2 linked regions of the Anaerocolumna chitinilytica genome follow. The protein of the gene in region 2 interacts with the protein of the main gene of each other region in a pairwise test. Links are inferred from orthologs where the notes say so. Each region holds a gene or a part of one and is shown on either strand. Other genes may lie near its edges.

The links. The genes of interacting proteins can lie anywhere in the genome.
Region 1: the proteins of bsdcttw_RS09430 (region 2) and groL interact in binary tests that used the Escherichia coli proteins (3 or more experiments, as listed by UniProt). The link is inferred for Anaerocolumna chitinilytica from one-to-one orthologs.

Annotation. Positions count from the first base shown.
Region 1 is NZ_AP023368.1:815,534-819,933, forward strand. Bases 1,181-4,147 are described here. They hold groL (chaperonin GroEL), read left to right. Parts: upstream 1,181-1,836; coding sequence 1,837-3,459; downstream 3,460-4,147. Other genes in these bases: bsdcttw_RS03600 (co-chaperone GroES), read left to right, coding at 1,431-1,718; bsdcttw_RS03610 (DUF6106 family protein), read left to right, coding at 3,739-4,147. Outside these bases: bsdcttw_RS03590 (DUF2225 domain-containing protein), read left to right, coding at 1-118; bsdcttw_RS03595 (DUF6062 family protein), read right to left, coding at 302-1,024; more of bsdcttw_RS03610, read left to right, coding at 4,148-4,236.
Region 2 is NZ_AP023368.1:2,176,775-2,181,996, forward strand. What follows is about bases 1,055-3,877. They hold bsdcttw_RS09430 (sugar ABC transporter substrate-binding protein), read left to right. Parts: upstream 1,055-1,629; coding sequence 1,630-3,126; downstream 3,127-3,877. Other genes in these bases: bsdcttw_RS09425 (sugar ABC transporter permease), read left to right, coding at 1,055-1,595; bsdcttw_RS09435 (glycoside hydrolase family 13 protein), read left to right, coding at 3,189-3,877. Outside these bases: bsdcttw_RS09420 (carbohydrate ABC transporter permease), read left to right, coding at 1-750; more of bsdcttw_RS09425, read left to right, coding at 753-1,054; more of bsdcttw_RS09435, read left to right, coding at 3,878-4,922; bsdcttw_RS09440 (starch-binding protein), read left to right, coding at 4,947-5,222. UniProt on the Escherichia coli protein: Part of the ABC transporter complex MalEFGK involved in maltose/maltodextrin import. Binds maltose and higher maltodextrins such as maltotriose.

The DNA.
Region 1 (4,400 bases), 1.4 Mb from region 2 along the record:
AAGTGGCAAGATTGATGAGTCCAGCAGATGGATTTCCAGAGTATTAATCTCAAGGGATGCCAATGAGCGTATTAAAGCAAAGGCTAGAGAGTTAAAGGATTTATTAAAACAGGAATAGTATGAATTATAAAGGACATAATTCATACACAAGAATGCGCCTGCGAAATCCTCGGCGCATTCTTGAGGCGCGTTGGAAAAGAGCATGTTGATAGTATGAATAATTGAAAAGAATAATTCATAATAGGCAGCTATAAGAAGGGTGATATTAATCTTATGGCTGCCTTAATGTATTTATAGAAGATTAATTTCCTTTTTCATAGACGCTGTTAGTCTTTGTCATAGCTCTTGGAAGAGCATCTTTTGAATTTTTCCAGGGTTCATTTACATAACGGTAATCGAATTTATCAATAAACCATTCCAGATCATCCCGTACCCGCTTCATATTGTCAAAATATATCTTGTTTAAATCCTTACGAAAACTCTCCGCTTTCTCTCCGCTAAGGTGCTTGTCCGCTTCCTGGAATAAGAGGCCATAATGCTCGGTACAAAAGCCTTTGGAAGCTTTTAATTTATCAATAAAGGCACTGTCATGTTCAAAGAGGTAGAATACGGTTGTAATGTAAAGATTGAACATGTTATCAATCTTATTGCAGACGTAGCAGGAGCTTACTATATTATCTGTATATTCTTTTACAGGAGTAGTCTCCGTATTCTTTTTAAAAAGAGAAGGCCCTTTACCTTTCTTAGCGGAAAGGCCCTCTAAGTCCTTAATCGTCTTATCCATGTGGGTCTTTAGCATAAGGGCCAGCCCAAGACGGTTCTTATTCTCATAAAGCTTACCCAGATGATAATTGCAGAATCCGATTTTATCCGTTTCAGCTCTTACATCATCTTCCATGTAGCTGGGACCCATGGTGAATTCCACCGCATTGTTTTCAAGTGTTTTTTTCATAAAACATATCGGGCATTCGCAGTCACTGTCAAAAGCATCATTGACCGGTATGGTGTACAATTTTTCTTTCATTTTATATACCTGATAATCCTTTCTGGTATTCATAGTTCCTATTGCAATAAGTATAGCATGGCCCAGTTAATTGTACAATGAATTATTCATTCCCCCAGGTATAACAAAGAGTAAATATTCCCATATTAAGTAAGGTGAACTTCTGCAGAGTAAATATATAGTTTTAAAGTATTTGTTATATTGTAACTATAAAAAAGTGAGAAAAAATGAGATATTAAGAATAAAATGGAGCTAAAGTTAAATATTATCGAAAATAAAGCGTATTTTAAAGAAAAGTATGGTTGCATAATAAAGGCAAATTTACTAATATATCTTTATCGGTTAGCACTCAATTCGAGTGAGTGCTAATAAAATTCAAAAAATGCCTTTTTAAATGAAATATTGATATCATAAGGAGGAAATAAAAATGAAGTTAGTACCATTAGGAGACAAAGTGGTTTTAAAGCAGCTTGTAGCTGAAGAGACAACAAAGTCAGGTATCGTATTACCTGGTCAGGCAAAAGAGAAACCCCAGCAGGCTGAAGTTGTAGCAGTAGGTCCTGGCGGTGTTGTAGATGGAAAAGAAGTAACCATGCAGGTTAAAGTTGGAGATAAGGTTATATTCTCCAAATATTCCGGTACTGAAGTGAAATTAGAAGAAGTAGAATATATTGTTGTAAAGCAGAACGATATCGTTGCTGTTGTTGAAGATTAGTTTGAATTATCGAGAAGTATAGATCATAACTGTGTCTGAGAGTCTAGACCCAATGATTCGCGGGAGGAAAAGACATAGCAGTTTACGGAACATTAATTTAAATCAGGAGGTTATAAAAATGGCAAAAGAAATTAAACATGGTGCAGAAGCCAGAGCAGCTCTGGAAAATGGCGTTAATTTATTAGCAAATACAGTAAAAGTTACTTTAGGACCCAAAGGAAGAAATGTTGTATTAGATAAATCCTACGGCGCACCTTTGATTACAAACGACGGTGTTACGATTGCAAAAGAAATTGAATTAGAAGATGCTTTCGAAAATATGGGCGCTCAATTAGTAAAAGAAGTTGCTACAAAGACAAATGATGTAGCTGGTGATGGTACAACAACCGCTACTGTTCTTGCACAGGCTATGATTAATGAAGGTATTAAGAATCTGGCTGCCGGCGCAAACCCTATCATCTTAAGAAAAGGTATGCAAAAGGCAACTGACAGTGCAGTAGATGCTATCTTAAAGATGAGCTCCAAGCTTAACGGCAAGGCACAGATTGCAAGAGTAGCTGCAATTTCTGCCGGTGATGATGCAGTTGGTGAGATGGTAGCTGACGCTATGGAGAAAGTTTCCAATGATGGAGTTATCACAATTGAAGAATCCAAAACAATGAAGACAGAGTTAGACCTGGTTGAAGGTATGCAGTTTGACAGGGGTTACATCTCCGCTTACATGGCTACTGACATGGACAAAATGGAGGCTAATTTAGACAATCCATATATCTTAATCACAGATAAGAAGATATCCAACATTCAGGATATTCTCCCTGTATTAGAGCAGATCGTTCAATCCGGTGCAAGACTTTTAATTATTGCTGAGGATGTGGAAGGCGAAGCTTTAACAACTTTAATCGTAAATAAATTAAGAGGAACTTTCAGCGTAGTTGCTGTTAAGGCTCCCGGCTATGGTGACAGAAGAAAAGAAATGCTTCAGGATATCGCTGTTTTAACAGGCGGTACTGTTATTTCTGATGATTTAGGTCTTGACTTAAAAGAAACTACACTGGATCAGTTAGGACGCGCAAAATCTGTTAAAGTTCAGAAAGAGAATACAATCATAGTTGACGGTGAGGGTGAGAAGAGAAATATTGATGCCAGAATCGCACAAATAAGAGCACAGATAGAAGAAACAACATCTGATTTTGATAGAGAAAAATTACAGGAAAGACTTGCGAAGTTAGCAGGCGGCGTTGCTGTTATCCGTGTAGGTGCTGCAACTGAAACAGAAATGAAAGAGAAAAAACTTCGTATGGAAGATGCTCTTGCAGCAACAAGAGCAGCTGTAGAAGAAGGTATCGTAGCAGGCGGCGGTTCCGCATACATCCACGCATCCAAGGAAGTTGCTAAGTTAGCAGCTACTTTAGAAGGTGATGAGAAAACCGGTGCTAACATTATCTTAAAAGCTCTGGAAGCTCCTCTTTACTGCATCGTATCCAATGCAGGATTAGAAGGTTCCGTAGTAACCAGCAAGGTAAAAGAGAAAGATCCCGGAGTTGGTTTCGATGCTTTAAAAGAAGAGTATGTAGACATGGTAGCTGCAGGAATCTTAGATCCCGCTAAGGTTACAAGAAGTGCTCTTCAGAATGCTACCAGCGTAGCATCCACATTATTAACAACTGAGTCAGTGGTTGCTAATATTAAGTCCAATGAACCTGCTATGCCTGCAGGTGCCGGCGGAATGGGCATGATGTAATTTTGAAATGAGCTAATTCCTAAAAGGGAGTCTGCATTTGCAGATTCCCTTTTTTCATAAGATTTTTATAAAGATATAAGAATTATTTTGGGAATAAGGCTTTTCCTTTCCTGGTTTTTTTAGTATAATACTCTTATAAATATGCCAATTCAGAGAATTGTCAGACGGCTGTCTAAAGTTAGCTATTCTTATGTTGTGTATTAGCTTACAGATCAAACTGCCGGGACAAAATAATACACTTAAATAAATTGGCATAAAATCAGGTCAGGAGGCAAAAAAATGAATGAGTTATATGCAGAGGCAGGAGTGAAACGGAAGGATACTGCCGGAACATATGCTTTAAGATTTTTATTAATATTTGCAGCAATTGTATTATTTTTCTTTTCTATGCGCAGCCAAATTCTACTGTTCATAGCAGCAATCGTAATCGTTGCAATTTTTTATTTTTTCCCAAGGCTTAGTCTGGAATATGAATATGTATTCTGTGACGGACAGTTGGACTTTGATAAGATAATGGGAAAAGCAAAGAGAAAGACCGATTTAAAGATAGATTTCGAGCAGGTTGAGGTAATGGCCCCTGTCGGTTCTCATGCATTGGATAGTTTCAATAATGGAAAATATGCAGTAAAGGATTATACCTCAAGAGATAAAAATGCAAAGCCCTATGTAATAATATATCGTCAGGGTGAAAAAAGTCTTAGGATTTTATTTGAGCCAAATGAGAAGATGTTAAGTTGTATAAAGATGAAACATCCCAGAAAGCTCGTTCAATATTAAAGATTAGAATAAAGTATAAGGGGATTATCTGTAAGCGGGACCGCTTCAGATAATCCTTTTTTTAATACAAAAAATAACATTGTATTATAATGAAAGACGTATGTTTATTCTGGAAAGACATCTTTTGAATTCTGTATGCTGTTGAGGGACAAAAACTGATTTTA
Region 2 (5,222 bases):
GTGAAACTCTTTAAGGTACCCATCTGGTCAGGAACTTTCTTTTCGGTACTTATCTGGACGGTTATCTGGTCCTTGCTTGCTACCTTTACTACCTATTTTTTCGGAATGTTTCAGGCAGTGCTCTTAAACAGCAAACATGTGAAAGTGAAATCGTTGTATCGGAGTATTATGATCTTACCCTGGGCTATTCCCCAGATGATAAGCTTATTAGTATTTAAGAATCTGTTAAATGGTCAGTTTGGGCCATTAGGTCAGTTCTTAATTGATATTGGAGTTACCAATAAGCGAATACCCTTTTTAACAGATCCGATGATTGCAAAAGTAACAGTGGTGCTTGTGAATCTTTGGATGGGATTTCCCATGTTTATGATTATGATACAGGGAATTCTCTCTAATATTGACAAGAGTCTGTATGAAGCGGCTCAGATAGATGGGGGCGGAGATTTACAGGTTTTTCAAAAGATAACCCTGCCGCTGGTCTTTCAGGCAACGGGACCGCTCTTGGTTATGAATCTTGCAGGTAATTTTAACGGATTCGGGTCTATCTATTTCTTAACAGAAGGCGGTCCGGTCAACCCGAATTATCAGCTTGCAGGCGATACGGATATATTGATTTCCTGGATTTATAAACTAACCTTGAATAATCAGATATATGATATGGCTGCGGTTATGTGTATTATCCTTTTCATACTGGTTGGCGGTGTATCTTTTTGGAATTTTAAAAGAAGCAGTGCTTTTAAGGAGGTCTAGGAATGAAGAACAGAAAAAAGAATCCAAGGGGTTTAAAAGCATTTTTGATAAATGCAGAACTAATTATTACTTCACTGATTGTACTAATACCGGTTATATGGATTGTAATGTCTTCCTTTCATAAAGGCACAGGGCTAACCGGTTCATCCTTGATCCCTAGCGTACTAACGGTGCAGAATTATGTTCGTTTATTTCGGGAAACAGATTATCTGATATGGTTTAAGAACAGCTTATCCATAGCAATCTTAAATGCTTTTGTTTCTGTTGTCCTGATATTGGTAACAGCATGGGTAGTATCAAGATTTCACTTCAAGGGACGAAAATCAGGCCTTATGACTATGCTAATCCTGTCGATGTTTCCTAGTTTTCTATCAATGACTGCTATCTATACCCTGTTTATTACCTTTGGCTTGAATAAGACTCCCCTGTCACTGGTCCTGGTATATTCTGCGGGGGCAATTCCCTATAACGTCTGGCTGGTGAAAGGATATCTGGACGGAGTACCAATTTCTCTGGATGAAGCAGCTTACATAGACGGAAGTTCCAAAATCAACACCTTTTTCAAGATAATTATACCAATGTCGAAACCGATTATCGTATACTGTGCCGTTGCCCAATTTATGGCTCCCTGGATGGATTACATACTGCCAAATCTGCTGTTTACCGGAACAAGCACAAAAACGATTGCAGTTGGACTCTATGCTATGATAACCGGAAATGAAAACTCCTACTTTACCACCTTTGCAGCCGGTGCGGTATTAATAGCCGTACCAATCACTATTCTGTATTTGTTGTTTCAAAAGTATCTGGTGGAAGGAATCTCTGCCGGCGCGAACAAAGGTTAATTCGATTTACAGTGTACATGAGATACCGTGCAAAATGATAGAAAGGTTGAAAGAAAATAGAAATGATAGAAAGGATGCCACGAAAGGATTCTTTCAACCTGGATTGAATGTGGCAGTACTGCAGAGGACTATTCCTAAGACTGCGGTAGCTATGGGATTGATAATGAGAAAGATTCTGGCTTTGATTCTTATTGTGACTTTGATGGCCATGTTAGGAGGCTGTAAAAGAGAGCTTCCGCCGGAAGATAATCTTGTAAATAAAGCTTCGGCTGATGCAAATACAGAGGTAAAAGCAGCAGACAGCGATACGACGAATGCCAATACAACTGATTCTGGAAGCGTAGATACAAAGACCTCGGATAACGGCGGAGCAGAAGAAACTCCTTCCTTAACGCCGGAAGAAGGAGCAAAGCTTCTGTTTTGGACAGGAGATTTGGAATTTGGCAAGGCGGTTGCTGCTAAGTTCCAGGAAAAATATAAGGTTCCGGTTTCTGTTGAAGAAGTAGGTCTTGGTGCAATTGATAAGATATCCTTAAGCGGGCCTGCAGGTACCGGTGCCGATGTTTTCATGAGTCCTCATGATTCTTTTCAGCACGGTTTAGCAGCCGGGTTATTTCTCCCGATGGAGGACTCTGTAGCAGCAGAACTGAAGGAACGGGTGAATGAGGTTGGAATTAAGACAGTGACTTCGGAAGGAAAAATATATGGAGTACCCGTATCCCTGGAAACCAGTTGCTTATTCTACAATAAGGATATTGTGGGAGAGCAGCCGGCAAGAACATTGGAAGAGATAATGGATAAGGCAAAGTCCTTTAACAATACAGATAAGAATCAGTTTTATTTTCTCAGTACCATTGGTGACGGATATAAGATCTATCCTTTTCTCAGTGCAGAAGGTTTTAGCCTCTTCGGCAAGGAGGGAAAGGATAATGATAATCCCGGTTTTGACAGTGATGAATTTGAAGGAGGCCTTGAACTTATAAAAGAGCTGCATGATATTATGCCGGTTAGCTCTACAGATCTTGGTAATGTAAGCTTCTTAAGAAGTCAGTTTGAGGAGGGTAAAGTTGCATATGAGATTTCGGGTCCCTGGGATATCAAAGAATTCAAAGACAGCGGAGTTAACTTTGGCGTTTCTTCCTTACCTACTTATAAGGGAAAGACAATGACACCATTTGCAGGAGTCCAGAATGCACATGTATCAGCTTTTAGCAAATATCCAAAAGCAGCACAGCTTTTGGCAGAGTTTTTGGTTAGTGATGAGGGAGCACAGTTGTTATATGAAAAGGCTAATAAAATAACTACTCTTAAGAATGTCAGCAATATTAAAGGGATATCAACGGATGAATACATAAAACCTTTTGTTGAACAATTTGCTAATTCTTATCCTATGCCTTCTGTACAGAGAATCTCCTTCTATTGGACTATCTCTGCAGGGACTTGTCAGGCAGTGTTTGACGGCACCCTAACACCTAAAGAAGGCAGAGAAAAAGCAGTTTCCGATTGGAAGACTATGCTTACAACGGAATAAAGAACTTACAAAGAGCAGCAGGCTAATAAAAGAAAAACACCACAGAAAGGCAGAAGAACAGAATGAATTTAGAGGCAATTAATCATACACCAAAAAGCAGCGATGCCTATGCCTATGGAGAAAACACCATGCATATTCGTCTTCGGACGGCAAAGGATGATGTAAGTGCAATAGAGTTGGTATATGGCATTAAATATGATTGGATGAATCATAAGAAAGTCTCCATGAAGAAGATACTGACAGATGAGCTATATGACTATTATCAGACAAATCTTGAACTATCAGATACAAGAATCGGTTATTATTTTAAAATAACTGGTAAAGAGGAGAGTATCTGCTATACAGAAGCCGGGTTTTTAGAGGAGTTTCCCGATGATATGTCTTATTGCTATTTCTTTCAGTATCCCTACATCAATAAGGCAGATATCCATAAAGAACCGGAGTGGGTCAAAGAAGCAGTGTTTTATCAAATATTTGTAGAAAGATTTTTTAATGGTGATGAAAATAATTCTCCCAAGGAACTGGTGCCCTGGGACTCGGAACCAAAGCCAAAGAGCTTCTACGGGGGAGATTTGAAGGGAATCCTGTTGAAACTTGATTATTTGCAGGAACTTGGAATTAACGGGATTTACTTAACCCCTATTTTTGAATCACCCTCCAATCACAAATATGACACCGTAGATTACAAAGAGATTGACAAGTATTTTGGTGATAAGAAAGTCTTTCAGGAATTCGTAAGAAAAGCCCATGAAAAAGGAATAAAAATAATTCTGGATGCTGTTTTTAATCATTGCAGCGAATATTTTCCGCCCTTTTTAGAGGTAAAAGAAAAAGGAAAAGCTTCACCTTACTATGATTGGTTTTGCATAGAAGAATTTCCTTTAAGTAAAAAACCGTTAAATTATCAAACCTTTGGATATGTTTCTTATATGCCGAAATTGAATACTTCCAATCCGGAGCTAAAGAAATATCTCTTTGATACAGTGAGATACTGGATGGAAGAATTCGAGATTGACGGTTGGAGACTTGATGTATCCGATGAAATCGATCATCATTTTTGGAGGGAATTCCGAAATCTTGTAAAGGAAATCAAAGAAGATGCGGTAATAATCGGAGAGAACTGGCATAATGCCTATCCATGGCTTATGGGAGACCAGTTTGACAGTGTGATGAATTATCCGGTTACAAAGCTCTGCCTTGATTATTTTGCAAGAAGAACCATGAAAGCAAAAGAGTTTGAAAAGGGACTTGGTACCTTATTAATGAGATATACAGATCAGGTAAATGAGGCAATGTTAAATCTTTTAGACAGTCATGACACGGAACGTTTTCTTTATGCTTGCAGCGAAAACAAAGAGAAGCTTAAGAATGCGGCAGCCTTTCTCTTTGGCTATCGAGGTATTCCCTGTACATATTACGGAACAGAAATCGGTATGACCGGAGCGTATGATCCGGGGTGCAGGAGAGGATTTGACTGGAAGCAGGAGAATTGGGATATGGATTTGTATATTTTTTATAAAAAACTTATACAGATTCGTAAGACTGAGATGGCATTGAAGGATGGAACAATCAGTTTTCATAGTAATGATAATCTCTTTGTTATGAAGAGAAGCTTTAGGGAAGAAAACATTTATATTGTAATAAATAATACAGAGGAAGAAAAACATTATCAATTACCTGATAAAGAGTTCACTGCTATAAGTGAGTTACTAAGCGGCCAGACTTATGGAGATAACGCTGTGGATAAAAGCTTTTTAGTACCGGCTGATTCTGCTCTGTATCTGAAAACCGTTTAAATAAAAAGAAGGAAGGTAAAAGTTATGAAAAATTTATGGAAAAAAGTAATGGTGTTTTTGCTGGCAGCAGTTGTAATTACTGCCGGAACCGGATTAAAGGCATTTGCTGCCGGTAATCAGGTTACAATTCATGTGAAGGACGGAGCCAAATGGGGAAGTATGAACGTCTACAATTGGGGGGATGATGGTGAAACAGCCGGAGTATGGCCAGGAACTGCTATGGAAGCGGAAGGCGATGGATGGTATACCTATACTTTTGACACTAAAGTGAACCTTAATTTGGTATTCAGTGCAAAGCCC